Regions from separate parts of the Streptomyces sp. NBC_00122 genome, predicted to be linked through region 2. Evidence: riboswitches for the same ligand, from Rfam matches in the RefSeq annotation. Region 2 holds a riboswitch; each other region holds the start of a gene.
The links. Region 2 has a riboswitch for cobalamin ahead of OG737_RS21490 (energy-coupling factor ABC transporter permease). Riboswitches for the same ligand answer to the same signal wherever they lie in the genome.

Region 1 (9,823 bases), 230 kb from region 2:
CGCGCGATGGTGTTGGCCACCTCGGCGCCCTGCTCCTGCCGTACCACGTGCAGGCAGGCGTCGATGCCCGAGGCGGTGCCCGCCGAGGTGATCACCTGGCCCTCGTCCACGTACAGCACGTCGGGGTCGACCAGGGCTCGCGGGTAGCGGCGCGTCAGGGTCGGGGCGTGCATCCAGTGGGTGGTGCAGCGGCGGCCGTCGAGCAGGCCGGCCGCGCCCAGCATGAAGGCCCCGTTGCACACGCTCAGCACCCGTGCCCCCCGGTCCACGGCCCGGCGCAGGGCCGCCAGCAGCGGCTCGGGGTACTCGCGGGTCGCGGCCCGGCGGTCGGCCGGCACGCAGATCAGGTCCGCGCTCTCCAGTCGCTCCAGGCCGTACGGGACGACGATCTCGAAATGCCCGTCGCCGGTCGGGGAGCGCCGCTCCTGCGCCGCACATACGGCGAAGTCGTAGACCGGCAGTCCCATGTCGCTGCGGTCGATTCCGAAGACCTCGCAGAAGATCCCCAGCTCGAACGGGGCGACACCGTCGACGAGAGCCACGGCCACATTGGTCAGCATGGCCCCAGTGTGGCAGTAATTCGTTCTTTGATGACAGTCCTGCCACTCGTCGATCATGGCCGAACAGGCGGACAGTGGAGGTATGAGCACTTTCGTGAACTACCTCGCCGTTCTGGTCATCGCCGCCGTCCTGCTCGGGCCCAGCCTGTACGGGGCGCGCGGCGACCGGCGGATCGACCGGCAGCTGCGGGCCGCCGCGACCCGGCTGGTGTGGCTGCCCCGCCAGCGAGCGGGCGGTCTGCCGCCCACCCCGCGCCGGCGCGGCATCCGGTTCGTCACCTGGCGTCGGGGACGCATGGCCCACTGAGCCCCGGCCCCCGAACGCGAGGAGCCGGAACGCGGTCGTCCTTCGCGTTCCGGCTCCGTGCGCACATGCGCGGACGGGCTAGAAGTCCTCGTCCAGGTCGACCGTGCCCTCGACCGCGACCTGGTAGGCCGACGGACGGCGCTCGAAGAAGTTCGTCAGCTCCTGGACGCCCTGCAGCTCCATGAAGGAGAACGGGTTCTGCGAGCCGTACACCGGCGGGAAGCCGAGGCGGACCAGTCGCTGGTCCGCGACGCACTCCAGGTACTCGCGCATCGACTCGGTGTTCATGCCCGGCAGGCCGTCGCCGCACAGGTCGCGGCCGAACTGCAGCTCCGCCTCCACGGCCTCCTTCAGCATGTCGGTGACCTGCTGCTGGAGCGCGTCGTCGAAGAGCTCCGGCTCCTCCTTGCGGACCGTGTCCACGACCTCGAACGCGAAGTTCATGTGCATGGTCTCGTCGCGGAACACCCAGTTGGTGCCGGTGGCCAGGCCGTGCAGCAGACCGCGCGAGCGGAACCAGTAGACGTACGCGAAGGCGCCGTAGAAGAACAGGCCCTCGATGCACGCGGCGAAGCAGATCAGGTTCAGCAGGAAGCGGCGCCGGTCGGAAGCCGTCTCCAGCCGGTCGATCTTCTCGACCGAGTCCATCCACTTGAAGCAGAACTGCGCCTTCTCACGGATCGACGGGATCTCCTCGACCGCGTCGAAGGCGGCCGAGCGGTCGTCCGGGTCGGGCAGGTAGGTGTCGAGCAGCGTCAGGTAGAACTGGACGTGCACGGCCTCCTCGAACAGCTGGCGCGACAGGTACAGGCGCGCCTCCGGGGAGTTGATGTGCTTGTAGAGCGTCAGCACCAGGTTGTTGGAGACGATCGAGTCGCCCGTCGCGAAGAACGCGACCAGCCGGCCGATCATGTGCTGCTCGGAGGGCGTCAGCTTCGCCAGGTCGGCGACGTCCGAGTGGAGGTCGACCTCCTCGACGGTCCAGGTGTTCTTGATCGCGTCCCGGTAGCGCTCGTAGAAGTCCGGGTAGCGCATGGGGCGGAGCGTGAGCTCGAAGCCCGGGTCCAGGAGGTTCTTGTTGTCGGTGGAGCTCATTACTGGCAGGCCTCGCAGGACTCGGGGTTCTCAAGGGAGCAGGCCAGGGCATCGGCGTCGACGGCCTGCGGGAGCGGGGTGGCGGCGGCCGGGACGGCGGAGCCGGACGCGGCGCGGGCGATCTTCGTCGCCGGGCGGGAGCGCAGGTAGTACGTGGTCTTCAGCCCCTGCTTCCAGGCGTACGCGTACATCGAGCTGAGCTTGCCGATGGTGGGCGTCTCCAGGAACAGGTTCAGCGACTGCGACTGGTCGAGGAACGGCGTACGGGCCGCCGCCATGTCGATCAGACCGCGCTGCGGGATCTCCCACGCCGTGCGGTACAGCTCGCGCACCTCGGCCGGGATCCAGCCGAAGCCCTGCACCGAGCCGCTGGACTCGCGCAGCGCCTCGCGGGTCTGGGCGTCCCACACGCCGAGCTGCTTCAGCTCGTCCACCAGGTACGCGTTGACCTGGAGGAACTCGCCGCTCAGCGTCTCGCGCTTGAAGAGGTTGGAGACCTGCGGCTCGATGCACTCGTACACACCCGCGATCGAGGCGATCGTCGCCGTCGGGGCGATGGCCAGGAGCAGCGAGTTGCGCATGCCGCTCTCGGCGACACGGGCGCGCAGCGCGTCCCAGCGCTCCGGCCAGTTCAGCTCGACGTCGTAGTGGTCCGGGTGCAGGACGCCGCGGGCGGTGCGGGTCTTGTCCCAGGCGGGCAGCGGGCCGCTGCGCTCGGCGAGGTCGCAGGAGGCCTCGTACGCGGCCAGCATGATCCGCTCGGAGAGCTTGGTGGACAGGGCCTTCGCCTCGGGGGAGTCGAAGGGCATCCGCAGCTTGAAGAAGACGTCCTGGAGGCCCATCGCACCCAGACCGACCGGGCGCCAGCGGGCGTTGGAGCGGCCGGCCTGCTCGGTCGGGTAGAAGTTGATGTCCACCACGCGGTCGAGGAAGGTCACGGCGGTGCGGACGGTCTCGTCCAGCCGCTCCCAGTCGATGTCGGGACCGTTCGCCGTGTCGATGACGAACGCGCCCATGTTGACCGAGCCGAGGTTGCAGACGGCCGTCTCGCCGTCGTTGGTGACCTCGATGATCTCGGTGCACAGGTTCGAGGAGTGGACGACCGAGCCCGGCTCGGCGGTCTGGTTCGCCGTGCGGTTGGAGGCGTCCTTGAAGGTCATCCAGCCCTGGCCGGTCTGCGCGAGGGTGCGCATCATCCGGCCGTACAGGTCGCGGGCGGGCATGGTCTTGCGGGCCAGGCCCGACTCCTCGGCCTTGCGGTAGGCGGCGTCGAACTCGTCGCCCCACAGGTCCACCAGCTCGGGTACGTCGGCCGGGGAGAACAGCGACCAGTCGGCGTCGGCGTTCACGCGGCGCATGAACTCGTCCGGCACCCAGTGGGCGAGGTTCAGGTTGTGCGTACGGCGCTGGTCCTCACCGGTGTTGTCGCGGAGCTCCAGGAACTCCTCGATGTCCGCGTGCCAGGTCTCCAGGTAGACGGCGGCGGCGCCCTTGCGCCGGCCGCCCTGGTTCACGGCGGCGACGGAGGCGTCGAGGGTCTTCAGGAACGGCACGATGCCGTTGGAGTGGCCGTTGGTGCCGCGGATCAGCGAACCGCGGGCGCGGATGCGGGAGTACGACAGACCGATGCCGCCGGCGTGCTTGGAGAGGCGGGCGACCTGGTGGTAGCGGTCGTAGATCGAGTCGAGCTCGTCCAGCGGGGAGTCCAGCAGGTAGCAGGAGGACATCTGCGGGTGCCGGGTGCCGGAGTTGAAGAGCGTGGGGGAGGAGGGCAGGTAGTCGAGGCGGCTCATCAGCCGGTACAGCGAGGCCACTTCCTCGACGGCGCGCATGCTCTCGTCCTCCGCGAGGCCGCAGGCCACGCGCAGCATGAAGAACTGCGGGGTCTCCACGACCTGGCGGGTGATCGGGTGGCGCAGCAGGTAGCGGCTGTGCAGGGTGCGCAGGCCGAAGAAGCCGAAGCGGTCGTCGGCGCCCTCGATGAGGGCGTGCTCCACCAGCGCGTCCAGGCGGCTCGCGTGGATGCGTACGAAATCGGCCGTGCGGTCGGCGATGAGCCCCTCGCGGTGCCCGACCGCGACCGACTCGGAGAAGGAGGTGGCTCCCTGGCCGGCGGCCTCGTCACGGACGGCGAGCGTCAGCAGCCGTGCGGCGAGGCGGGAGTAGGCCGGGTCCTCGGAGATGAGCCCCGCGGCGGCCTCGGTGGCCAGGGCGCGCAGTTCGGCGTCGTCGGCGGCGGAGCTGCGGCCGCGCAGCGCGGCGGCGGCGACCCGGCCGGGGTCGGTGTCGGGGAGGTCCGCCGTCAGTTCGGTGAGGGTACGCAGCAGCGTGGCCCCCGGGCCCTCGGTGTTGTCGCCAGAAGTGGACTCGGCGCGCGGTGCGGAAGGCGCGATGGTCACGGCGGGAGCTCTCCCTCGCTCGGCCCGGACATCGGCGGGGCGGGGCGCGAGCGGGCGCATGCGGGCGTGGCGGAACGCGTAGACCGCATGGCGTCCACCGGCCCAACCGCGAGGCCCGGACGTATCGGCACCCGGTTCGGTCGAGCCGGGCGCGCTGTCGGCAGGTCCTCGGACTTGGCTATGCACCGATCGGTGCACTTCATACCGTTGCGGGACAGTTCCGGATTCGCACCGGATTCCCCTGCGGCGACAGCAGGCATGAGCATACATGTGGGGGCGGCCGGATGCGGCAGCCCCTACATGTTGTGTCGGCGTGGCTACAGCTTCAACCGATAAGTGTGCAACTTCAGGTCGTCGATGGGTGACCAGTCCCGCTCGGGAGTGCGTACGAAGCCCAGTCGCGCGTAGATCCGGTGGGCGCCGGCCATGGAGTGCTGGGTGGAGAGCACCAGCGCCGTCACGCCCTCGATGGCCCGGGCCCGTTCGACGCACGCCCGCACCAGGGCCTCGCCGGCACCCTGGCCGCGAGCGTCGTGGGCCACGGCGAGCATCCGGAACTCGGCCTCGTCCGGGCCGGCGATGTCGGCGAGCGGGCTGCCGGGCGGGGCGAAGGTCACTCCGCCCAGGACCCGTCCGTCCCGTTCGGCGACGAGGACCTCGGCCTCGGCGGCCCGGCCGGCCACGTCGCGCAGCACGTGCAGGTACTCGTCGTCCTCGCCGAAGTCCAGGTGTCCGTCGGCGAGGTAGGCCCGGGCGGTGATCTCGCCCAGTTCCGCGTGGTCGGCGGGCCGCACCGGCCTGATCGTGATGTCCATGCAATCGAGTCTGCCGGAGGCATGGCGAAGAGACCCACCCTTTTACGGCGGGGCCCTTCGGCTGCCCCTCAGCAGCAGCGGAAGCCCTCGCGGGGGTCCGCCTCGCGCGCGTCCGTGCGGGCCCGCTCGAACTGCCGGCGGGTCAGGACCCGCGCGTCCGGGTCGTGGGAGCGGGCGTGGGCCACGTACCGGTCGTACGCCGCCTCCCCCGAGAACTCCCGTACGTAGAACCGGGCCCGCGCCAGCACGCCGCGCAGGCTCGTACGGCCGCTCGTGGAGCCGCTCATGAGGACAGGGGCTCCTTGGCCCGGCCGCCGCCCGAGTCCAGGCCGGCCAGGGCCAGCTCCGCCCTCTCCTCGGCGGTCGGGATCAGCCCGGCCGGAGCGATGATCTTCGACTCGGTCCACGGGACCTCGGCGAGCTTCACGGACTCCGGGCTGCTGACGGCCTTGAAGCAGGTCCGGGCCGCGTCCGCCAGCACGATGATGATGAGGATCGCGAACAGGGCCGACAGGGCGCCGTCCACCGTGGCGTTGGTGACCACGGTGTGCATGTCGTCCATGTTCTTGGCGGGCGGCAGGACCTTGCCCGCGTCGATCCCGGCCTGGTACTTGTCGCGCTGCGCGAAGAAGCCGACCTTCACGTCGTCGGAGAAGATCTTCTGGTAGCTCGCGGTGAGCGTGACCGCCACGTCCCACGCCAGCGGAACACCCGTCACCCAGGCCCACTTCAGCCGGCCGGACTTGACCAGCAGGGTGGTGCAGACGGCCAGGGCGACCGCCGCGAGCAGCTGGTTCGCGATCCCGAACAGCGGGAAGAGCTGGTTGATGCCGCCCAGCGGGTCCTTGATGCCGACCCAGAGGAAGTAGCCCCAGCCGAGGACGACGATGGCGCTCGCCAGCCAGACGCCCGGCTTCCAGCTGACGTCCTTGAAGGGCTTGTGCACGTTGCCGAGGGTGTCCTGGAGCATGAACCGGCCGACGCGGGTGCCCGCGTCGAGCGTGGTCAGGATGAACAGCGCCTCGAACATGATGGCGAAGTGGTACCAGAAGGCCTTCATCCCGGCGCCGCCGAGGACGGCCGAGAAGATCTCCGACATTCCGAGTGCGAAGGTCGGCGCGCCGCCCGTACGGGAGAGCAGGGTGGCCTCCTCCACGTCCTTCGCGGCCTGGGCGAGTGCGTCCGGGGAGATGGCGAAGCCGAAGTTGGTCACCGCCGTCGAGGCGGTCTCGACCGTGGTGCCGATGACTCCGGCGGGGGAGTTCACGGCGAAGAACAGACCGGGCTCGATGATGCAGGCCGCGATGATCGCCATGACCGCGACGAACGACTCGGTGAGCATCGCGCCGTAGCCGATGACCCGGACCTGGGTCTCCTTCTGGATCATCTTCGGCGTGGTGCCCGAGGCGACCAGCGAGTGGAAGCCGGACAGGGCCCCGCACGCGATGGTGATGAAGACGAAGGGGAACATCGAGCCGGCGAAGACGGGGCCGTCGCCGCGGGCCGCGAAGTCGGTGACCGCGGGCATCTTCAGGGTCGGCATCGCGATCACCACGCCCACGGCGAGCAGCGCGATCGTGCCGATCTTCATGAAGGTGGACAGGTAGTCGCGGGGCGCGAGGAGCATCCACACCGGCAGCACCGACGCGACGAAGCCGTACACCACCATCCAGATGACCAGCGTCTCCTTCTCCAGCGTGAAGGTGGAGGCGAAGGAGGACTCGGCGACCCAGCCGCCCGCGACGATGGCGAGCAGCAGCAGCGCGACGCCGATGACGGAGATCTCGGTGACCCGGCCCGGGCGCAGCACGCGCAGGTAGAAGCCCATGAAGAGGGCGATGGGGATGGTCATGCCGATGGAGAAGACGCCCCACGGGGAGTGCGCCAGCGCGTTGACGATGACGAGTGCGAGCACCGCCAGCAGGATGATCATGATGGCGAACACGGCGACGAGGGCGGCGGCACCGCCCACGGGGCCGATCTCGTCCCGGGCCATCTGGCCGAGCGAGCGCCCGTCGCGCCGGGTGGAGAAGAACAGCGTGACCATGTCCTGGACGGCGCCCGCGAAGATGACGCCCGCGACGATCCAGATGGTGCCCGGCAGATAGCCCATCTGGGCGGCGAGCACGGGGCCGACGAGCGGGCCGGCGCCGGCGACGGCCGCGAAGTGGTGGCCGAAGAGCACCCGCCGGTCGGTGGGGTGGAAGTCGACACCGTTGTCGAGGCGTTCGGCGGGGGTGGCCCGCGTCTTGTCCACCTTCAGCACGCGGTGCGCGATGAACCGGGAGTAGAAGCGGTAGCCGATCGCGTACGAGCCCAGGGCGGCGGCGAGCAGCCAGGCGGCCGAGATCTCCTCGCCGCGCGAGAGCGCGAGCACGGCCCAGCCGAGGGCGCCGATGAGGCCGACGAGTACCCACACGGCGATGGACTTCGGTGAAGGCGAGCCCGGAGCGCCGCCCGGACTCGCCGCGGCCCGTTCTGTACCAGTAGCTTGCGGTTCCGCCATGGCTCTCGTCCCCTCGTCGATCACTGCCCAAGCGCAGGGAATCTACGGGGGATTGCCCGGAGAACGTAAGACCCCGTCCGTATTCCGGTATGTGGGACCGAGTGCTAGACGGCGGGTCGCTTGAGCCTGGCCACGAACTTGTAGCGGTCGCCCCGGTACACCGACCGCACCCATTCGACCGGCTCGCCGTCCGCGTCCAGGGAGTGACGGGAGAGCATCAGCATCGGCAGTCCGACGTCGGTGCCGAGCAGGCCCGCCTCGCGCGGGGTGGCCAGCGAGGTCTCGATCGTCTCCTCGGCCTCCGCGAGGTGGACGTCGTACACCTCGGCGAGAGCGGTGTAGAGGGAGGTGTACTTGGCGAGCGAGCGGCGCAGGGCGGGGAACCGCTTGGCCGACAGGTGGGTGGTCTCGATGGCCATCGGCTCACCGCTGGCCAGCCGCAGGCGCTCGATGCGCAGGACTCGTCCGCCGGTGTTGATCTTGAGCAGTCCGGCGAGGGTGTCGTCGGCGGTCACGTAGCCGATGTCGAGGAGCTGGGAGGTCGGTTCCAGTCCCTGGGCGCGCATGTCCTCCGTGTACGAGGTCAGTTGGAGGGCCTGCGAGACCTTGGGCTTGGCGACGAAGGTCCCCTTGCCCTGGATCCGTTCCAGCCGTCCCTCGACGACGAGCTCCTGGAGGGCCTGGCGGACGGTGGTCCGCGAGGTGTCGAACTCGGCCGCGAGCGTGCGCTCCGGCGGCACCGGCGTGCCGGGTGGCAGCGTTTCGGTCATGTCGAGCAAGTGCCGCTTGAGTCGGTAGTACTTGGGTACGCGCGCCGTGCGGGTGGCCGCCCCGCCTTCCGGCTCCGTGGTCGCCCCTTCGGTGGCCATCGCCGCCCGCCTTCCCGACTCCAGTTTCGCTGCCGTCACCGGCTCCTCCGATATGTGCGGTCACATCGTGACACGTGTGGGGGGACAGGCCTTCTCTCTCCCCAGGTGTCGGTCCGATAACGGACCGAGCACCCGCTCATTAGACCCTTGACACCCCTAAAGGTCTAGGCCAAGCTCCAGCTACTGGTCTACACCAATATGGATCAGATCCCGGCCCCACGGGCAGTACTTGGTACGTATGTCACCGCGGCGGGCGAGGGAAGTTGCAGGCAGCATCCCTGAGGAGGGTGGCGTGAAGCGCAAGCTCATCGCGGCGGTCAGTGTCGCGGGCATGATGGCCGGAGTCGCGGCGTGCGGCAACGGCGGCGACGACAAGGGCACGACCGACGCGGGTGGCGCCAAGGAGATCACCGTCTGGGTGATGGACGGCTCCGCGCCGAAGGCCTGGATCGACGAGGTCAACAAGGAGTTCTCGGCCAAGCACCCCGGTGTCACGGTAAAGGTCGAAGAGCAGCAGTGGAAGGGCATCCAGGAGAAGGTCACCACGGCCCTCTCCGAGAACACCCCGCCGGACGTCCTCGAACTCGGCAACACCCAGACCGCCGGCTACGCGGTCACCGGCGGCCTCGCCGACCTGACCAAGGACAAGGCCAAGCTCGGCGCCGACGCCTGGCAGAAGAGCATGCTCGCCTCGGCCGAGTACGAGGGCAAGCTCTACTCCGCTCCGTGGTACGCGGCCAACCGCGTCGTCGTGTACGACAAGAAGGCCTTCGCGAAGGCGGGCGTCACCCCGCCGACCACCCGTGACGAGTGGGTCGCCGGCCTCGAGAAGCTGAAGGCCGCGGACCCGTCCACGCAGCCGATCTACCTCCCCGGACAGAGCTGGTACGTCCTCGCGGGCTTCATCTGGGACGAGGGCGGCGACCTCGCCGTCAAGGACGGCGGCAAGTGGAAGGGCGGTCTCGGCACCCCCCAGGCCGCCTCCGCGATGGAGTTCTACAAGAAGCTCCAGGCATACTCCACCGCCCCCAAGGACAAGGACGAGGCCACCCCGCAGCAGTCCACCGACATCGTTCCCAAAGGCGGCGTCGCCTCCTGGATCGGTCTCGGCTGGGAGGCAGGCGGCGCGGAGAAGGCCCTGAAGGACGCGGGCAAGGAGGCCGACTTCGGCTACTTCCCGATCCCGGGCAAGACCGCCGACAAGACCGGCACCGTCTTCCTCGGCGGCTCGAACCTCGCCGTCGCCGAGCGCTCCAAGAACAAGGAGCTCGC
Region 2 (9,823 bases):
TCCGCTACGGCGTCCTAGGCTGTGTCACAAGTCCCCGCCTCCCGAGAATCGAGGGGACGTCATGATCCACCCGACCTTCCGCCGGATCGTGGCCCTGGCCTCCGGCGCCCTGCTCGCCGCCGGGCTCTCGTCCGCCGCGCCGGCCTCGGCCGCCATCGCCGCCCGGACCCGGACCCAGACGCAGATCCAGACACCGCTCGTCGTCAACGCCCGCTGGGGCGGGCACCCCACCTACGACCGGATCGTCATCGACCTGCGGGGGTTCGCCCCCGGGGTGAGCGTCACCTCCGTCCCGCACCTGTTCTACGACGGGTCCGGCAAGCCCGTGCCGCTGGCCGGGAAGTACTTCCTGGAGATCCGCCTCAACCCCGCCGCCGCCCACGACGACGCGGGCCACAGCACCTACCAGGGGCCCGCGCTCCAGAAGATCAACCTCAGCAAGCTCAAGGGCCTCGCCCTGACCGGCGACTTCGAGGGGTACGTGACCTTCGGCGCCGCCTTCGACACGGTCCCGTACTACCGCACCTTCTCCCTGCACTCGCCGGAGCGGTTCGTCGTGGACATCGCGCACCAGAGCGGGTGCTGAACCCCGGGATGCGCACAGTCCGAAATGTTCCTAAGGTCGATGGACAGGGATACGCCGCAGGAGAACCCGGTTCCCCTCCACTGACGGCGTCAGCCCCCCGATCCCGTCAGGAGATGAACCGCATGACGTCTGCGTCCGACACTCCTGTCCTCGACACCCTCGCCGCCATGACGCTCGACTCGCTCGAGCGGTGCGGCCTGTCCGCGGACACCCTCATCCTCACCCGCATCGCCGCGCTCGTCGCCATGGACGCGCCCGCGATGTCCTACGTCGCCCACGCCGGCCCCGCCATGGAATCCGGCGTGGACGCACAGAAGCTCCAGGACGTCCTGGTGGCCATCGCGCCGATCGTGGGCACCGCCCGCGTCATGTCCGCGGCCACCCACATCACGGAGGCTCTGGGGATCGCCATCGCAGTGGCCGAAGCCGAATCCCGATCCGAGTCCTGAGCACCATCCGCGGCGGGTGAGGACGATGTCCCTGTCGCCCGGATCCGGCACGCCGGCGCGCGCACGCGCGTCGGCGCGCCTGGCCGTGGTCTGCGCGCTGGGAGCGGCGGTGTCGCTGGTGGCGGCGAGCGGGTTCGGCGGTCTGGTCATCCTCGCCGCCGGGGTGGCCTGTTCGGCGCTCACGGCGATGGGTACGTGGTGGGCCCTGTCCCATCGCGGGGCGGTGCGGGCGGCCGGGGTGCTGGTCGCGGTGGCCGCGCCCGTGGCCGTCCTGGTGCTCTACACCCGGGCGGGCCTGTGGCCCACCCTGCTGGCCGCGATCGCACTGTGGGCGGCCGCCGTGGCGTGCTCGCGGTGGGCGCTGCTGCGGGCGCGGAAACCCGAAGGCATGCGTGCCGTCCCGTGCTCCCTCCCCCGGCATCCGGTACTGATCATGAACCCGAAGTCCGGCGGCGGCAAGGTCGGCCGCTTCGGGCTGGTCGAGAGGGCCGAGGCGCTGGGCGCCCGGGTCGTGCTGCTGGGCGGCGAGGGCGAGGCGGACCTCGCGACGATCGCCCGCCGGGCGGTCGCCGAGGGCGCGGACCTGCTGGGGGTGGCCGGCGGCGACGGCACCCAGGCCCGGGTGGCCGAGGTGGCCGCCGAGCACGGCCTGCCGTTCCTGGCGATCTCCGCGGGCACCAGGAACCACTTCGCCATGGACCTCGGCCTGGACCGGGAGGACCCGTCCCGGTGCCTGGACGCGCTGACCGACGGGGAGGAACTCCGGATCGACCTGGGCGTCGTGGGCGGCCGCGCCTTCGTCAACACGGCCTCGTTCGGCGTCTACGCACAGGTCGTGCAGCGCCCGGAATACCGCGACGCCAAGGCGGGCTCGATCCTGGACGCGCTGCCGGACCTCCTGCTCGGATACTCCGGCCGCCCGCTCGACGCGCAGACGGACGACACGAAGCTGGAGTCCCAGCAGGCCCTCCTGGTCAGCAACAACCCGTACTCCACCCCCGATCCCACGTCCGCGGGCGGCCGCAGGCCCCGGCTCGACCAGGGGTCGCTGGGCGTCGTCGGGATCCGGGTGGGCAATGCGGCCCAGGCGGCGGACGTCGCCGTCAGAGGGGCCCGTGCGGCAGGTCTGCACGTACTGACCTCCCGCAGGATCGTCGTCACCTCGGACGGCGACCGCATCGCGGTCGCCGTGGACGGCGAAGCCCTCACCCTGCCCGCCCCCGTCACCTGCACCATCCGTCCGGGCGCCTTGCGCGTTCTGGTACCCAAGGACCGGCCCGGGTCCCGCACGCCCGCCCCGCCCCCCGACTGGCGCGAAGTCGTCGCGCTGGCCTTCGCCCGCCCGACATGAAGATGCCCTCTATGAGACATACCGCCACAATTAGCCATGTCTGTCGTTCCCCCCAGGTTGGAGACAGCCGTGAAGGACCTCGAATTCGAGCAGAAGAGTTCGCTGACACGCCTTGAGGCCGCCGATCAGCTCTCCGCGCTCGCGGACGCCCTCAGGCGCGGCGGCACGGCCGAACTGGATCTCGGGCCCGGAACGCTGACCCTGCGGATCCCCGACGAACTCCGCACCGAAATCGAGGTCGAGGTCGGCGACGGGGAGATCGAGCTGGAGATCGAATTCAAGTGGCCGACCCTGCAGGCAGCCGCGACGAAGGAATAGGCCTCGCCCGCGATCCGCCGTCCCCGCCGTTCGGTCAGGGTGCGGAGCGACAAGGAGCAGACCATGACCAGTCCAGCCGACCGGGCCCGGATCGGGCGCGCGGTCCGCAAGCAGGTCAGCCGGGCCTCGCACGGCCGGTGGACCCCTGCCGAGGACCGTCCCGATCCCCTGTGGGTGCTGCAGCGGCAGGCTGCCGACCGGGTGGCCGAGCTGCTGCCGATCCGCTACGGACGGATGGCGGTCTCCCCGTTCACCTTCCTGCGCGGCGCGGCCGCCGTCATGACCGCGGACCTGGCCGCCGTACCGAACACCGGTCTGACCGTCCAGCTCTGCGGTGACGCGCACCTGATGAACTTCGGCGTCTTCGCCTCACCCGAACGGGCCCTGCTGTTCGACCTCAACGACTTCGACGAGACCCTGCCCGGCCCGTTCGAATGGGACGTCAAGCGGCTCGCCGCCAGCGTCGCCGTGGCCGCCCGCGACCGGGGGCAAGGTGACGCACGCGCGTGGCAGGCCGCTCTCTCCGCTGCCGAGACCTACCGGCGCGCCATGCGGCAGCTGGCCGGGCAGGGCGAGCTCGCCGTCTGGTACCAGCGGATCGACCCCTACGAGGTACTCCCCCTGATCCGCCAGCGCAAGCAGCGGGGACGGGCCGAGGCGAACCTGGAGCGCGCCCGCGGACGCACCAGCCTGCAGGCGCTCGACAAGCTCACCGAGATCCGGGACGGACGCCGACGCATCATCGACGACCCCCCTCTGCTGGAGAACGCCGGCCGGCGCGCGACACAGGCCGTCGACAAGATCTTCAGGGAGTACCGCAGCACCCTCCCCGAGGAGCGCCGCCTCCTGCTGGACCGCTACCGGTTCGTCGACGCGGCCCGGAAGGTCGTCGGCGTGGGAAGCGTGGGCACGCGCTGCTACATCGCCCTGCTGACCGGCCGCGACGAGCAGGACCCGCTCTTCCTCCAGATCAAGGAGGCCGTGCCGTCGGTGCTGGAGGCACACCTGCCGGCCGGCAGTCATGACCATCACGGCCACCGGGTGGTCGCGGGGCAGCGGCTGATGCAGGCCACCAGCGACATCTTCCTCGGCTGGACGACCGGACCGGAGGGGCGCCACTTCTACTGCCGCCAGCTGCGCGACATGAAGGGATCGGCGGTGGTCGAGACCATGACCCCGTCCGCGCTCCGCGACTACGCCGGACTGTGCGGGATCGCCCTGGCCCGCGCCCACGCCCGTACCGGCGACCGCATCGCCATCGCCGGCTACCTCGGCAACGGCGACGCCTTCGACCGGGCCGTCGCCGACTTCGCACTCGCCTACGCCGACCAGACCGTCTCCGACCACGCCGCGCTCACCGCTGCCGTCTCCGCCGGCCACATCATCGCCACCCCCGACGTCTGAACGGGAACACCCGCTCAGGGCCGTTTCGGCTTCCGGGCCGGCCGGAAACGAGTGATCTTCCCCCGGGTGGTGTGCCACCGCTCTCTCATCTGGCCGACCACGTTGTCCCATTCGCGGCGGACCTCGTCATCGGGCGGCCGCTCGCCCTGGCGGATCCGGCCGAGTTCGTCGTGCACCTCCCGGCCGAGCGCCGCCGACCCCACCACGACCAGCACGACGGCGAAGAACGACGAGAGCATCGCGAAGACCACGCCCACCGCGCCGTAGCGGTCGGCGTAGGAGTTGAACAGGCGCGGCAGATAGAGCTCCGCGGCCACGAAATAGACCGCCGTCGCGACGGACGCGATGACTCCGAACGGCAGGAGATCACGCCAGGCGATCCTTTTCGCCGAGAGGATCCAGCCGCCCCAGATAAGGAAGATCCCGGTCAGCGACGCCTCGGCCAGGCTCACCGCCAGCGTGAGGTGTCCGCGGCCGGTGACGGCGACGAGCCAGCCGCTCGCCGGCACGTAGAGCACGAAGACGAGGGCCCACTTCGCGTCGTTCACCGTGTTGCGCACGCTCAATGGCCGCAGCTCCCACGTCTGCTCGAACAACCGCTGCACCGCCCGCGCGAAGCTCAGCGTGGAGATCAGCAGGAACAGGGCCCCGAGGACGCCGAGGCTCGTGTCGGCCGCCGAGGAGAAGAGCTTCCGCACCGCGTCGGCTCCGGCCCCCGTGAGGCCGTACCGTTCGATGATCCGGTCGGCGACGTCCTTGTCACCGATGCCGGCCAGAACGGCGCCGCAGAGGATCGCGAGGGAGACCATCGTGGTCAGCATGCTGGAAGCCAGCGCCATCGAGCGGTCGAACCCCGCGATTCTCTGGAATCGGTTCACCACGCGGAGCGCGAATGCCGGACGCAGCCAGAACGTCAGCGTTCTCAAGAATCGCTCGCGGTCGATCTGAGCCGCCCTCCCCTCCGTGGATCGCGGAGGTCCGTGCCCGGGTGCCTGCCGGAGCGTCCCTCACCTGTGCTCGGGGTTCTCGAAGTCGAAGCGGCACCCCGCGTCCCACTCCGACCGCTGATTGCCGTGGGCGGGGATGCCGCCGGCGTCCTTCAGCATCCTCGCCATGTGGAGCATGTTCCAGGTCATGAAGGTGGTGTTGCGGTTGGTGAAGTCGTTCTCCGGGCCGCCCGAACCCGGGTCGAGGTACGAGGGACCGGGGCCGGCCTCCCCCACCCAGCCCGCGTCCGCCTGCGGCGGGATCACGTACCCCAGGTGCTGCAGGCTGTACAGCACGTTCATCGCGCAGTGCTTCGCACCGTCCTCGTTGCCCGTGATCAGACATCCGCCCACGCGGCCGTAGTAGGCGTACTGGCCGGCCTCGTTCAGGATCGACGAACAGGCGTAGAGACGTTCGATCACCTGCTTCATGACCGAGGAGTTGTCACCCAGCCACACCGGCCCGGCCAGCGTCAGCATGTCGGCGCCCATCACCTTGCTGTAGACGACCGGCCACTCGTCCGTCTCCCAGCCGTGGTCGGTCATGTCCGGCCACACACCCGTGGCGATGTCGAGGTCCACCGCCCGCACGACCTCGACCTGCACGCCCTGGCGTTCCATGATGCCGCGGCTGAGGTCGATCAGGCCCTCGGTGTGGCTGCGCTCCGGCGACCGCTTGAGCGTGCAGTTGATCACCAGGGCCCGCAGGTCCCCGTACCTCTCTCCCGCCTCCGCCATCGTCCTGTCTCCTTCACGCGGCAGGAGCGAGCCGGGCTCGCGTACCGCCCTGGTGGGGGAACGTGTACCGCACTGCGCCCTCCACTTCACCAGGCCGCTCCCCCGTGCGCCCGACGGGCTGGGCCACCTGCCGTACTCCGGGCACCGCCTGGTGGTGTTCGGAGCGGTTTGTCACCTCTCCGCGCGGCCGACTAGGGTCAATGGGCCTTGGTGTTCGGGAAACCGGTGCGAAACCGGTGCGGCCCTCGCCACTGTGATCGGGAAGTCCGGCTCCATTCCTACGGAAGCCACTGGGCCCGCGCGGGAGACCGCACGGCCCCGGGAAGGCGGAGTCCGGGCATCAGTACCCGTGAGCCAGGAGACCGGCCGGGGCGCGCTGTCCATCCACGAGGTGCTGGAGAGGTCTTCCCCACTCATGCATATAGCCGAGGGGTTTCTGCCCCCGTTGCACGCGGTCGCCTGGGGCGCCGCGTCCGCTCCCTTTGTCGTACACGGAGTACGCGCCCTCACCCGCGAGGTGAAGGCCAATCCGGAGAGCACGCTGCTGCTCGGAGCATCCGGAGCATTCACGTTCGTCCTGTCCGCCCTGAAGATCCCTTCCGTGACGGGCAGTTGCTCCCACCCCACTGGTACCGGGCTCGGGGCCATCCTCTTCCGGCCGCCGATCATGGCGGTGCTCGGCACGATCACCCTGCTCTTCCAGGCGCTGCTGCTGGCGCACGGCGGGCTCACCACCCTCGGCGCCAACGTGTTCTCGATGGCGATCGCCGGACCCTGGGCGGGCTACGGCGTCTACCGGCTGCTGCGGAAGTCCGGCCTGCCGCTGATGGTGACCGTGTTCTTCGGCGCCTTCTTCGCCGACCTGGTCACCTACTGCGTGACCTCCGTCCAGCTGGCGCTGGCCTTCCCCGACCCGGGCACCGGATTCCTGGGCGCGCTGGAGAAGTTCGCCGGCATCTTCGCGCTCACCCAGATCCCGCTCGCGGTCAGCGAGGGGCTGCTGACGGTGCTCGTGATGCGGCTGCTGATGCAGTCCAGCAAGTCGGACCTGGTCCGGCTCGGCGTCGCCAAGCTCACCGGATCCGGGACGAAGCAGGAGGCGTCGGCCTGATGACCAGGAACGCGAAGATCAACACCCTGCTGCTGCTCCTGGTGGCGGCGCTGGCCGTGCTCCCGCTCGTGCTCGGCCTGGGCGAGGGCAAGGAGGAGCCGTTCAGCGGCGCCGACGCGCAGGCGGAGGCGGCCATCACCGAGCTGGAGCCGGACTACGAGCCCTGGTTCTCGCCGCTGTACGAACCCCCGTCCGCGGACATCGAGTCGGCGCTGTTCGCCCTCCAGGCGGCGCTGGGGGCGGGCGTGCTCGCGTACTACTTCGGCGTCCGCAAGGGCCGCCGCCAGGGAGCGGAGGCGGCGGCCGCCGCGGCCGCGTCCACGTCCGCCACGGAGTCGTAGCCGGTGCTGCCGATCGACGCGGCGGCGCACAGCAGCCGCTGGCGCCACCGCCACCCGCTGGAGAAGGCCCTGCTGGGGATCGGACTGACCGTCACCGCGGTGTGCCTGCCCCCGTGGCCAGGCGGTCCGCTGGTCGCCGCGGCCACCCTCGCCGTGCTCCTCGGCCCCGCCGGGGTGGCCGGGCGGCAGCTGTGGCGGGCCTTCCGGATCCCGCTCGGCTTCTGCTTCACGGGGGCGCTGCCGCTGCTGTTCGCCGTCGGCGGGCCCGGCGGGATCGTCTCGCTGGCCCCGGACGGCCCCCGGCACGCCGCGGAGCTGCTGCTGCGCACCTCGGCGGCCTCGCTCGGTGTGCTGCTGTTCGCGTTCACCACCCCGGTCTCGGACGTGCTGCCGCGGCTGGTCCGGGCGGGGGTGCCGGCTCCCGTGGTGGACGTGGCCCTGGTCATGTACCGGATCGGGTTCCTGCTGCTCGACTCCCTCGCCCGGATCCGGCAGGCCCAGGCGGCCCGGCTCGGCACCACCGGCCGGGCGGCGGCATGGCGTTCGGTGGGCGGTCTCGCCGCGACCTCGTTCGTACGGGCCTTCGACCGCGCGGCGCGGCTCCAGTCGGGCCTGGCCGGGCGCGGCTACGACGGCGCGCTGCGCGTGCTCGTCCCCGAGGCGACGCTGTCCTGGCGGTTCCTGGCCGCCTGCGCCGCACTGCTGACCGGTCTGACCGCCGTGACGCTCGTACTGAAGGAGTTGTACCTGTGAGGCCGTTGGTGGAACTGGTGGGCGCGGGCTACGCGTACGAGGACGGGCCCGCCGTGCTGCGCGGAGTCGACTTCGAGATCGCCGAGGGCCGGGCGCTGGTCCTGCTGGGCCGCAACGGCAGCGGCAAGACCACGCTGATGCGGCTGCTGAGCGGCGGCCTGCGGCCGGGGCCGGGCGAGCTGCGCCTGGAGGGGGCGACGGTCTCGTACGACCGCGCCGGCCTGACCCGGCTGCGGACGGCGGTCCAGCTGGTCGTGCAGGACCCGGACGACCAGCTGTTCGCGGCGTCGGTGGAACAGGACGTCTCCTTCGGCCCGATGAACCTGGGCCTGCCGGTGGCGGAGGTCCGCGAGCGGGTCGACTCCGCGCTCGCCGCACTGGACATCACGGCGCTGCGGGACCGGCCGACCCACCTCCTCTCGTACGGGCAGCGCAAGCGCGCGGCGATCGCGGGCGCGGTGGCGATGGCTCCGCGGGTGCTGATCCTGGACGAGCCGACCGCCGGGCTCGACCCGGACGGCCAGGAGCGGCTGCTGGACGTCCTGGCGGGGCTGCGCGCCTCGGGAACCACGGTGGTGATGGCCACCCACGACGTGGACCTGGCCGTACGGTGGGCCGACGACGCCGCGGTCCTGACCCCGTCGGGCATCCGGGTGGGCGCGGCCCAGGCGCTGCTCTCGGATCCTGCCCTGCTCGCCGAGGCGGGCCTGCGCCAGGCCTGGTCCCCGGCGGTGACGGCCTTCCTGCGCGCCCACGGCCTGCTGCCCGCAGGCGTCCCGGGCCCCCGTACCCCTGGCGCGCTGTCCGCCTTGCCGTCCGCAGACCGGCCGGAGCGGCCGCAAACCTAGGATGGCGTCATGTCGCTGCCGCACGCCATCCTCACCGCCCTGCTCGAGAAGCCCTCGTCCGGGCTGGAGCTGACCCGGCGGTTCGACAAGTCGATCGGGTTCTTCTGGTCGGCGACGCACCAGCAGATCTACCGCGAGCTCGGCAGGCTGGAGGAGTCCGGGCTGATCCGGGAGCTGCCGAGCGAGGTTCCCGTGCGGGGGCAGAAGAAGGAGTACGAGGTCCTGCCCGCGGGCGGCGCGGAGCTCGCGCGGTGGGTCGGCGAGAGCCAGGACCCGAAGCCGATGCGCGATCCCCTGCTGCTGCGCATCCGCGCGGCGGGGGTGGTCGGGCCGCAGGGGCTCGGCCTGGAGCTGCGGCGCCACCTGGAGCTGCACCAGCGGCAGCTGGCCCAGTACCAGGCCATCGAGGAGAAGGACTTCCCGCCGGAGCGGGACGCCGTGGAGGACCGGCTGCGCCGGCTCGTCCTGCACGGCGGGATCGCCCTGGAGACGTTCTGGCTGCACTGGCTCCAGGAGGCCCTCACCGAGGTCGAGGACATGACGCCCCCGGGCGGCGGCAGGGCATGACCGCGCCCCCGCCCGGCAAGCGGGGCGGGGGCGGCGCGGAGGCCTGCTGCGCGGGGACCCGCTTCGCGGAGGCCTACTTGTTCAGGGCGGCCCAGAACTCGTCGAAGCTCAGCAGGCCGTCGCCGTTGGTGTCCTTGGCGGCAAGCACGGCGTCCGCGACCGCGCCGGTGACGTACGCGTCGCCCATCGCCTTCATGGCCGCGCTGTACTCGTCGGCCGTGACGAAGCCGTCACCGTTCACGTCGAACTTGTTGAACGTCGCCCGTGCGCTCTCGATGTCCGCCACTGGGTCCACCCTTTCTCGGTGCTTGTTGACCGGCTCAGGGTAGCGGCCCGCGGAGCCGGCCTCCGCTCCGGGTCCCGTTCGGGCG
Region 3 (9,823 bases), 1.6 Mb from region 2:
CCTGGTGCCGGCCCCGGGGCACACTCCTGGCCACGTCGCCGTCCAGGTGAGCAGTGCCGGTGCCACGGCGGTGATCACCGGGGACTGCATCCATCACCCCGTACAGCTGGCGCATCCGGGAATCGGCAGCTGTGTCGACATCGACCCCGAGCAGGCCGAGGCGACCCGCCGTTCGCTGCTCGCCTCGCTCGCCGACACCGACGGCCTGCTCCTCGGCACTCACTTCCCTCCGCCGACCGCCGGCCGTGTCGTCACCATGGGCGACGCCTACCGGCTCGAGCCCGTGCCCGGCCGGGGCGCGGTGGCCGGAGCCTGACCGCCGGCGCATCGGGCCGCGGCGGCCGACGCGGGACCGCGGGGTGGAGTCGACCGCCTCGGTGGCATCCTGCGGCGGAGCGAACCGGCTGGAGGCGGCCTCTCGTGAACCCGCCGCGCCCGGTCAGCGGGACGTGTCGCCGCCGTTCAGGACGTCCTGCACGAGCCGGCGCGCGTAGGCGGCGGTGAGGTCGCCGGGACGGAAGAGGATGCGGTACATCATGGGCGCCACGACCCGGTCGAGGACCGACTCGACGTCGGGGGCGTCCTCGCCGCGCTCCGCGGCCCGGGTGAGCATGATGTCGATCTGCTCGGCCGCGTACGCGGAGCACCGCGCCGCGTTGTCACCGCCGGGGTCCCCGAGCAGGGCGTCGCGAATGTAGGCCCGGCCGATGGGAGAGGCCATCTCCTCGATGAACTGCTCGGCCCAGTTCCGCAGGTCGGTCGGCAGGTCTCCGTGGTCCCGCGGCGGAGCGTCCGGCCGCAGGTGCTCCACGGCGACGTCCGACAGCAGCTCCTGCAGGTCGCCCCAGCGCCGGTAGATCGTCGACGGAGTGACGCCCGCGCGGGCCGCGACGAGCGGAACGGTCAGCTCGGGGCGGCCCACTTCCTCCTGGAGTTCGCGCACGGCGGTATGGACCGCTTCCTGGACACGGGCGCTGCGGCCGCCCGGGCGAACCATGGGTTTGCGACTCATGTGAGCAGCTTAAAGCAAAGTCCTTGCTTCATGGGGCAACTTAAAGCGAACCGATTGCTTTAGCTCCCGAGGGTGAAGTAGCGTGCTTAAAGCAAATCATCCGCTTTAAGTCGGGAGTTGTTGATGGTGAAGCGCCTGCCCTTCGTGCTGGACGCATCCATCCTGATCACCCTGCTGGCCGCCTCCAGCGCGCCCACTCCCCTCTACCCCGTGTATCAGGACCGGTGGGAGCTGTCCGCGCTGTCCGTGACGGTGGTCTTCAGCGCGTACACCCTCGCCCTGCTGGCGGCCCTGCTCACCACCGGGGCCCTGTCCGACCACGTAGGGCGGCGTCCCGTGCTCATGTGCGCGCTCACGCTGGAAGCGGCCTCGATGGCAGCGTTCGCGAGCGCCGACGGCATGGGAGCCCTCATCGCCGCGCGCGTGCTGCAAGGACTCGCCACCGGCGCGGCCACCAGCGCGGCGGGGGCCGCCCTGGTCGATCTCGACGAGCCGGGGCACCCCGGCCGGTCCGCCCTCACCAACAGCATCGCGCCGGCGGCAGGGATGGCCGTCGGCGTCCTGACATCCACCGTGCTCATCCGCTACGTACCCGGGCCGACCGTGACCGTGTACCTCGCGTTGATGCTCGTATTCCTCGGGCAGGCAGCCGCCGTCTCCCTTTCCCCCGAGACCGCCCGTCCCCACACCGGGGCGTGGCGCTCCTTGCGTCCGCGCCTCGCCGTCTCCCCGGCCGCCCGCGGGCCCCTTGTGATCAGCGGCGGGGGAGTCATCGCCGTATGGGCGCTCGGAGGCTTCTACTCCTCCCTCGGCCCGGCCTTCGTCCGCCTCGTGGCCCCCGACGCTCCGCAGGCGGCCGGAGGCATGGTCTTCTTCACCCTGAGCCTGTCGGCGGCGCTCACGGTCCGGGCCACCCGCGGCCTACGCCCCGTGACCGCCACGCTCCTGGGCTGCTCGGCGGTTCCCGTTGCCGTGGCCCTGTCCCTGGCCGCCATCCACCTGGTGAGCCTGCCTGCCGTCTTCGCCGCGGCCCTCCTGGCCGGTGTCGCCTTCGGCGCGGTGTCACAGGGCTCGCTGCGCATGGTCCTCGCCCCGGTCCCGCAGCCCGACCGGAGCACGACGCTGGCCGCGTACTACGTGCTCTCCTACGTGGCGATGAGCCTGCCGGCCGTGGCCGCAGGCCTCCTGACGGAGGTGTACGGCCTGCGGACAGCGGCCCATCTGTACGCCGTCCTCGTCGCCCTGCTCGCCACGGCCGCGCTGCTCACCCTCGTTGCCGCCGCGCTCCCTCATCCCGGACCCGGGTTCCCCCGGAGCGTGGTCGCCGCCCCGGAGGTCCCCGCGGGACCACCGGCCGATGTCACGGTCGGACGAGGCCGTGTGGCCTGGGCACGGAGTGACCGCGGTAGTACACGAGGGTGAGAGGCCCGGAGCCACCGGACGAGCGGGTCGTGGGTCGGGGGTCCCCGCCCCGCCCCCCCGCTACTCCTCCAGCAGGCCCGGGACCTGCCGCGGCCGTCCGTCGGCGTCGATGGCGACGAAGGTCAGGACGGCGGTGGCGACCTCGGTGGCGGGAGTGGTGGTGATGTTCCAGCGTTCCGCGGTGACCCGGACGGAGACGGTCATGGAGGTCCGGCCAGCTCGTTCGAGCGTGGCGTGGACGGTCAGCAGGTCCCCGGCACGGGCTGGGGAGTGGAAGGTCATGCGGTCCACGGAGACCGTGACGGCGGGGCCGTCGGCATGGCGGCCCGCCGACGCCGCGGCCGCGTCGTCGATGAGCTTCATGACGACGCCGCCATGAATGGTCCCGTAGAGGTTGGTGTCGTGCTCGCTCATGATGTGGGCGAGGGTCACACGGGAGTCGGCCGGCGCCTTGTGGGCCCTGGCGCCTGCGGTGATGTCCGCGGTCACGGAGCTCTCCTTCGCGAGTCGTGCGGGGGCGGTCCCGGTGGACCGGCCGCAGGCGCGAAGGAGCGGCGGGCACGCATGCGCCCGCTGCCGCCGGCCCGCCCTCGAGGCCACCGAGATCTCCGTACGCGTCTTTCGCGCACGGGCAGCGGCAGGTCTTCGGACTCGCGGGCGGGCCGGCGTACGCATGGCGCGTACGGAGGCACCTACTGGCCGTTGCTTCCCAGGTCCGTCCCGGACCCAGTGCGTATGACGGCGGTCGTTCCCGCTCACCGCTGCGGGGCAGTCCCGGATTCCCACCGGGTTCCCTCTTGCGACGCATCCCGCCTGGCTGACGGGGCGAACCAGCTGCCGGGCCAGCCTAAGGGCTGTCCCGCGGGCGCGGGTGCCGCTCGTGCGTGACCCCCGCCTCACCCGGCCGGCTCCGGCTGCTCGGCGGCCGACCGTTGCCGCGGTACGGATTCGGCCTGCCGTAGGACCGTAGGACGGCCCGGCCGACCGCCAGGGCCGGGACCAGGACCAGGGGTGATGGAAAGTCACTGGCTTCCCGTGCCCTCCAGCGGCGAGACTTCCGGCGTGACGCTTCACGAGAATGAGATCCCCGTCGACGAAACGCTGGTCCGGTCACTGCTGAAGGCGCAGCGCCCGGAGTGGGCCGCCCTGCCGTTGTCGCCCGCAGGCGCAGGCACGGACAACACCATGTACCGGCTGGGCGATGACCTGCTCGTGCGACTTCCGCGAACCGCCGACAACGGACAGTCCGTGCGGAAGGAGCAGGAATGGCTGCCCCGCCTGGCGCCCCTCCTCCCGTGTCCGGTTCCCGAGCCCGTCCACGCCGGGACACCCACCGACGCCTTCCCGGTCGTCTGGTCGGTCTATCGCTGGATCGACGGTGACGAAGCCGGCCCGGACACCGTCCGGGACTGGGCCGCCTTCGGAGCCGACCTGGCGGCGGTCGTGAGGGAGCTCCACGCCATCGACCTCATGGGAGCGACCCGCGCAGATGGCCTCAGCTGGTACCGCGGAGGCAGCCTGGGGCCGTGCGACCAGTGGATCAGTGGATGTCTCGACGATTGCCGGACCACCGTGGGTTCTGAGCTCGACGTCGACACTCTGGAACAGCTGTGGCGAGCCGCGCTCGCACTGCCCGAGCCCTCCGGACCTCACGTGTGGCTCCACGGAGACCTCAAGCCGACCAACCTCCTGGTCCGGGACGGCAAGCTCCACTCGGTCATCGACTTCGGAGGACTCTCGGTCGGATTTCCCGACGCTGAGCACTCCACGGTCTGGGACCTGCCGCCACAAGCCCGACAGGCCTACTGGGACACCTTGAACCTCGACGATTCGACCTGGACCCGCGCCCGCGCCTGGGCGGTCGCGGTGGGCGTCAGCGGGATCTCCTACTACTGGGACACCTTCCCCGCCTTCGTCGCCGAATGCCGAGCACGCCTCCAGGCGATCCTCGCCGACGCCGCCACGCGTTGAGCGGCCTCCCCGACCCAGGAGGAAGCGCCGTACGGCGCAGGTTCAGTGACAGTGGGTGGGACGTTCAGAGCCCGTGCTGGTCGAGAACGGCCATCAGCTTCCGCTTGGTGTCGTTTCCGTCGACGGTGGCGGTGATCGCTTCGTCCCCGATCTCCAGCCGGGAGACGGCGGAGAGATAGCCGAGCCCCCGCTCGAAGGAACGCGCCCCCGCCAGTCGGCGCAGGTCCTTCTCGGTGAAACGCAAGGCATGTGTCACGGCATCCATTCAATCGAAGGGGAGGCCACCGGCACCACGTTTCGGTTCCCACGCCTTGGGCGGTCCGGGCCACGGCGGGGGCAGCCGTGCGGTTCAGCTCCGCAGGCACCACTCGACGAACCCCGCGACGCTTCCGTCCACCCCGGCCTCCTCGTTCGCCACCGCGGCCGTGCGGAAGAAGTGGACCTCCCGGAAGTTGAGTTCCATGGCCTGTACGAGGCTGTGCAGGCCGAGCGCCTCACGGAGCCAGGTCCGGGCGCCGGTACTGTCTTCGAGGCCGGCCGGTACCAGGCCGTGCTCGGCGAGCAGGTCCGTCTTGCTGATGGCGACCGCGAGGCGCGAGCGCTGCAGTGGGGCGCCCATCGCGGCCACGGCCTGGACCGAGCGGGCGAAGACCTCCTCCGGATCGACCGTGGAGCCGAGGGTGCGGTCCAGCAGCGGGCCGGGCGGCGGCTCCATGGTGGTCCAGAACGCCTTCACCGCCATCGGGTCCAGCACGAAGACGAAGGTGCGCGCGGCCCGTGCGTAGCGCAGCGCGTCGGTGTCCTCGCGGTCGACGAACCGCTCGCCGGCCGTGTCGAAGAGGTGGATCAGCCGCTGGGACCGGCCGCCGCCGAGGACGAAGGAGTGTGCGCGGGGCAGGGTCTTCTGGGTGGCGCGGGTGTGCCCCCGCATCCGCAGTACTTCGCGCAGCACCTGGTAGTTGGTGTCCGACTCCTCGTCGGCGAGGGTGATCGCCGGACCGCCGTTCGCCGCGGCGTGCTCCAGGGACAGCAGCATGGCCGCCATCAGCTGGGTCTTGCCCGCCGCCTGTCCGCCGATCAGCGGTATCACCACCTCGGGCATGTGGCCGGCGTCCGTGTTCATCGGCTTCCCGCAGTGCGGGTGGACGCAGTACGCCTGGAGCCGCGAGTTCCGGCCCATCAGCATCAGCAGCGTCGGCATGCGCTGTCCGCACTCGCAGCGGCGCCGGAAGATCCCGTACGTCCCCGGGCGGATGTCGGCGTGCCGACGCCGGCAGGTGGGGCTGGGGCAGTCGTACGACGGGTAGGGCACTCGCTCGAAGCAGTGCGGGCAGAGCATTCCGGTGCGCAGCCGCTTCATCCACAGCACTGCCCGGTCGACGGCCCTCAGGGTGCCGGCGAGGAGCCGGGCACCGCCCGTCAGCAGCGCCAGGACGAGCGCGTGCAGGGCGAACAGCAGGCCGAGCAGCGGAACGGCCAAGGCCGCGCCCGCGCAGAGTCCCAGGTACAGAGTCAGGCCGTACGGGATCGTGAAGGCCCGGTGCCTTGTCGGGGCGACGAACTGCCGTGAGGTCACGGCGCGGAAGGAATCGCCGACCGTGGTGGTGTACGAGCGCCCCTCCAGCGTGAGCAGTTGGCGCAGGTCGCGTGAGGCCGGACCGAAGAAGTAGTTGCGGTACGCCTTCACCTCCTCGTCCTGGGGGCGGTAGGGAGGCAGCGTCCGGAACTCGGGGGTGCGCCGGTACACGACGCCGACCAGCGTGCGTCCGTACCCGGCGAGCACCTGCATGACCAGCGCGAGACCCCGCAGGGTGGCGATGAAGGGGACGAAGGCCAGGTACCAGGAGAGCCCGAAGAGGAAGAGGACGGGGAGCAGGACGAACCTGACGATTTCAGCCACGGAGTGTCACCGTCCCTTCTTCTTCCGGGAGCTGTCGGATGCCGAGGTGCCGGACGCCGCGGTGTCCGGCGGGTCGGCGGCGGCGGGCGCGGTGCGCCGGCCGCGGAACCAGAGCTTGCGGGGCGGGCCGGGCCGCCGGGCCTCGGCCCCGTCGGCGTAGTGGTCGGCGAGTGCGGCCTCGTGGGGCCGCACCGCCTGCTCCAGCCGTTTCAGGTCCGCCACGTGCCAGTGCCCTTCGGGATGGGCCCGGATGGCCTCGACGATCTCCTCCTGGGCATGGGAGAGCCGGGCCCCCGCGGGCAGGGTGGCGACGGTGGCGACATGACTGAGCAGGATGTCGTCGATCCGTTCGCCTCCCGTCACCCCCTGGCGCACGAGCGACAGGTACCGGTCCAGGTCGCGGTTGTTCAGCTCCGCGAGGCGGCCACGGAACCGGCTGACATCGGCGGGCAGGCGCAGCAGGGCCGGCACCAGGTAGAGACGCTTCAACGCCCGCGGCGCCGCCCACGGGCCGGTCTGCTGGATCTCGAACGCGGCGAAGAGTTCCGTGGCCTCGCGGGCGTCACGGAGAGCGTCCTCCAGGTCGAGGGTGATCCGTACGCGCTCCGCGGCGTCTGCCGGCAGCCAGGCGAAGCGGCGCGGATGGGAGAGCAGGCGGCACAGGTCGAGACAGTCCGTGAGCGCGTCCTCGTCCTCGATCCCCTGGCTCAGGGCGCGGTCGAACCACTCGCCGACCACCGTGTCCACCGGCTCCGAGACGGGCAGCCCCGCCGCGATACGGGCCGCCTCCTGGTGCGTCCAGGTGCGCGAGGGCTGCCGCCACAGGCCGCGCAGCAACTCCTCGTCGGGCGACGTGCGTCCGCGGATCGTCAGGATCTTGAACATGAGCGGGACCGTGTTCCAGGGATCGCGCTCGGCCCTCGCCCGCAGGTGGTGCTCCAGGAGCAGGGGCCGGCCCACCAGGTCGCCTTCGCGCAGGAGCTCGGCGGGGAACTGCGCGAAGAGCTGTTCCTGCCCCGCGCGGCGTTCCAGCGCCTCCTCCACCGCCGTGGCCAGCGAGGTCCTCATCACGGGCAGGACGTGGACGAGTTCGGCCACCTCGTGGCGGAACCCCGGCGCGGGCGCCGTGGTCCCCAGCAACGCGTGGGACAGGGTGAGCGTCTCGCCCGCCATGACCTCCGGCGGCACCGGGAGGCGGGTGCCGACGGCCCAGAGCAGCAGGCGCGTGCGCTCGCGCGCGGTCCGTACCTCCGTCTCCAGCAGCCGTTCCCACAGGGCGGCGGCCCGCTCGCGTGCCGCCGGATCGGTGATCGGTACGGGCTCGACGGCGTCCTCGGCGGCGGTCGTGTAGGCCCGCATGCGCAGCCCGTACAGCTTTCCCTCGATCTCCCGGTGGACCGCCGGGTCACCGCCGGCCTTCGCGGCCGCGCTCAGCGCGGTCAGCCGGGCGTCGTCCAGGCCCCGGTGCTCACGGTGGATGTCCGCGGCCACGGCCGCCCGGCGCGCCCCCAGATGGTCTGCCCCGGCCAGCCAGTCGATCACCGCGTGGACGTCGGGCGCGGCGAGCGCGATGCCGCCGGAGGCCGCCGCCGCGGCGACGGGGGCGTGCCAGTCGTCCGCAGTCTCCTCCCCGCCCTCGGCGTAATCCGCCGTCCAGGACCAGACGGGCCGGACGGAGCCGACACCGATCCTGGTGAGGAGCCGGACCAGTGCGGGGACGGGCACCTCGGGGAACACGCCCCGGGCGAAGTCGAACACGGTGTAGGCCGCTTCGTCGTCCGGCGCGAAGGTGAGCGGCGGCTCGGGCACGGTGCCGATCAGGTGCAGCCGGCTGCGGGCCGGACGCAGGACGTAGGTGGCGAAGGACAGGCCGCGGGAGAGCGAGGGCGGCAGCAGGTAGGAGACCGCGGCGAACCAGTGCGCGATCTGCTCGGTCGAATGGTCTACCACCACCACCGAGCCGTGCTCGGTGAGCGCGGCGAACACGGCGGCCAGCAGCTCCGGCAGCCGGGCCGCGTGGGGATGGCCGCGCAGGAACTCGCCCACGGCGCGGACACCGAGCGGCCCGGGAGCGGGTCCGGCCAGCGTCGGGATCTCCGTGCTCGGGGACACCGTGCGGGTCCACACCGGCGAGTTCCACAACTCGATCGGCAGCATTCCGCCCCCGGCCGCCGGGAAGTCCTCACTGTGCAGGGCGTGGGCGAAGTAGTTGCCGAAACGCCGGGCGGAGTCGCGGCCCACGTACCGCACGCACAGCGCGGTGGCGCTGCGCCCCGCCCGGTCGTAGGGCCGGTAGCAGAGGTTGACCGGGCAGCGCTCCAGCGACTCCGGCGTGTCCGACTCCACCAGCGAACGGGGCGGCTCGTACCCGGCCAGTGCCTCCACGGCCAGCCGGGTCTCCGCCGTGACGCCCGCGCTGACGGCATTGAACTGGAAGCCGGAGAACCCGCTGAGCCCGTGCTCGCAGGAGGTGTAGTAGAGCTGCTGGAATTGCTTCATCCCCGGCCCGCCTTCGGCACCGAACCGAATTCGCTCAGCAGCCACAGCAGAGGGTCGGCCACCCGGTAGGGCTGGATGCCGGTGGGGGCGACCCGGGCGTCGGGGGTGGGGTTGCGGCCCAGGGCGGAGACCCCGAAGTAGCGGTAGCGGGAGTAGTGGTTGTTCAGCAGTTGGTCGATCGGAACCCCGTCCCAGTCCTTGAGGAGCCGGCGCACCTCCTCGTGGACGCTGAGGCTGTCGCCGACGTCGAACCGGCCGCGCGAGGGCGCGTGGTCGCGCAGCGGGCTGCTGGGTTCGAGCAGGTGCCAGAAGGCGTCCATCTTCGAGAAGACCACGGCGACGGGGGTGTCGAGCAACCGGTCGGAGCGGCCGGAACGGGGCGCGAGGAGCAGGCTGGTGACCCGGGAGAGGACGTTGACGGGAGAGTCCAGGCCCTCGGTGCCCGGCAGCGGCGTACCGGGCAGCGCGTTGTCGCGGGCGCCCGGCATCTGCAGCGGATCGAGCAGCAGCACGATGCCGTCGGCGTTGGCCAGGTACCGGGTGTTGAGCTCCACGCTCTCCCGGGAGCTGAAGTCCTCACCGGCGGTGTCGAAGAACGACAGGACGGTGTGCTGCGGGCGTTCGCCGAGCAGGGTGCGCCGGCGCAGGCCGAACCGGAAGACCAGCGGGTCCACCCGGTTGAGGGTGGTGGAGGCGGTCTGGGTGCCGGGGAACATCTGGTTGTCGCGGTAGAGACGGTCCTCGTAGTCGGAGCTGTAGCGCCGCATCGTCGCGTCGTCCGTGCCCATCAGGGCGGCTCCGTACGCCTCGCCCACCCGGTTGCGCACCTCGTGGAGGAGCACGGTCATGTAGACGGTCTTGCCCGACGCCTTCGGGCCGACCATGGCGATCAGACGGTTCTCCACCATGCCGAACTGGACGGGCAGTTCGGAGTGGCAGACCGGGCAGATCCGGTAGGTGCTCTCACCGTCGCAGTCAGGGCAGACGGCCGTGGGCTTGCGGCCGTCCGCGGCGAAGTC

Region 1: another riboswitch for cobalamin. It lies ahead of OG737_RS20440 (ribonucleoside-diphosphate reductase subunit alpha); the one in region 2 lies ahead of OG737_RS21490 (energy-coupling factor ABC transporter permease).
Region 3: another riboswitch for cobalamin. It lies ahead of OG737_RS27745 (acyl-CoA thioesterase); the one in region 2 lies ahead of OG737_RS21490 (energy-coupling factor ABC transporter permease).

Annotation. Positions count from the first base shown of each region.
Region 1 is NZ_CP108191.1:4,268,277-4,278,099, forward strand. Features, by position in the region: gene OG737_RS20425 (helix-turn-helix domain-containing protein) at 1-560, opposite strand, end outside; gene OG737_RS20430 (hypothetical protein) at 643-867, shown strand; gene OG737_RS20435 (ribonucleotide-diphosphate reductase subunit beta) at 946-1,962, opposite strand; gene OG737_RS20440 (ribonucleoside-diphosphate reductase subunit alpha) at 1,962-4,361, opposite strand; cobalamin riboswitch at 4,503-4,634, opposite strand; gene OG737_RS20445 (GNAT family N-acetyltransferase) at 4,679-5,176, opposite strand; gene OG737_RS20450 (YbdD/YjiX family protein) at 5,245-5,463, opposite strand; gene OG737_RS20455 (carbon starvation CstA family protein) at 5,460-7,682, opposite strand; gene OG737_RS20460 (GntR family transcriptional regulator) at 7,787-8,551, opposite strand; gene OG737_RS20465 (extracellular solute-binding protein) at 8,844-9,823, shown strand, end outside.
Region 2 is NZ_CP108191.1:4,497,906-4,507,728, reverse strand. Features, by position in the region: gene OG737_RS21530 (hypothetical protein) at 62-586, shown strand; gene OG737_RS21525 (carboxymuconolactone decarboxylase family protein) at 709-1,035, shown strand; gene OG737_RS21520 (diacylglycerol/lipid kinase family protein) at 1,061-2,386, shown strand; gene OG737_RS21515 (amphi-Trp domain-containing protein) at 2,456-2,704, shown strand; gene OG737_RS21510 (DUF2252 domain-containing protein) at 2,768-4,108, shown strand; gene OG737_RS21505 (hypothetical protein) at 4,123-4,929, opposite strand; gene OG737_RS21500 (hypothetical protein) at 4,919-5,056, shown strand; gene OG737_RS21495 (flavodoxin family protein) at 5,116-5,832, opposite strand; cobalamin riboswitch at 6,000-6,218, shown strand; gene OG737_RS21490 (energy-coupling factor ABC transporter permease) at 6,248-6,943, shown strand; gene OG737_RS21485 (energy-coupling factor ABC transporter substrate-binding protein) at 6,943-7,284, shown strand; gene cbiQ (cobalt ECF transporter T component CbiQ) at 7,288-8,037, shown strand; gene OG737_RS21475 (ATP-binding cassette domain-containing protein) at 8,034-8,885, shown strand; gene OG737_RS21470 (PadR family transcriptional regulator) at 8,895-9,452, shown strand; gene OG737_RS21465 (EF-hand domain-containing protein) at 9,526-9,738, opposite strand.
Region 3 is NZ_CP108191.1:6,059,822-6,069,644, forward strand. Features, by position in the region: gene OG737_RS27730 (MBL fold metallo-hydrolase) at 1-316, shown strand, start outside; gene OG737_RS27735 (TetR/AcrR family transcriptional regulator) at 440-1,012, opposite strand; gene OG737_RS27740 (MFS transporter) at 1,136-2,434, shown strand; gene OG737_RS27745 (acyl-CoA thioesterase) at 2,495-2,923, opposite strand; cobalamin riboswitch at 3,074-3,233, opposite strand; gene OG737_RS27750 (aminoglycoside phosphotransferase family protein) at 3,497-4,405, shown strand; gene OG737_RS27755 (hypothetical protein) at 4,470-4,661, opposite strand; gene OG737_RS27760 (TRAFAC clade GTPase domain-containing protein) at 4,755-6,305, opposite strand; gene OG737_RS27765 (GTPase-associated protein 1-related protein) at 6,312-8,804, opposite strand; gene OG737_RS27770 (TRAFAC clade GTPase domain-containing protein) at 8,801-9,823, opposite strand, start outside.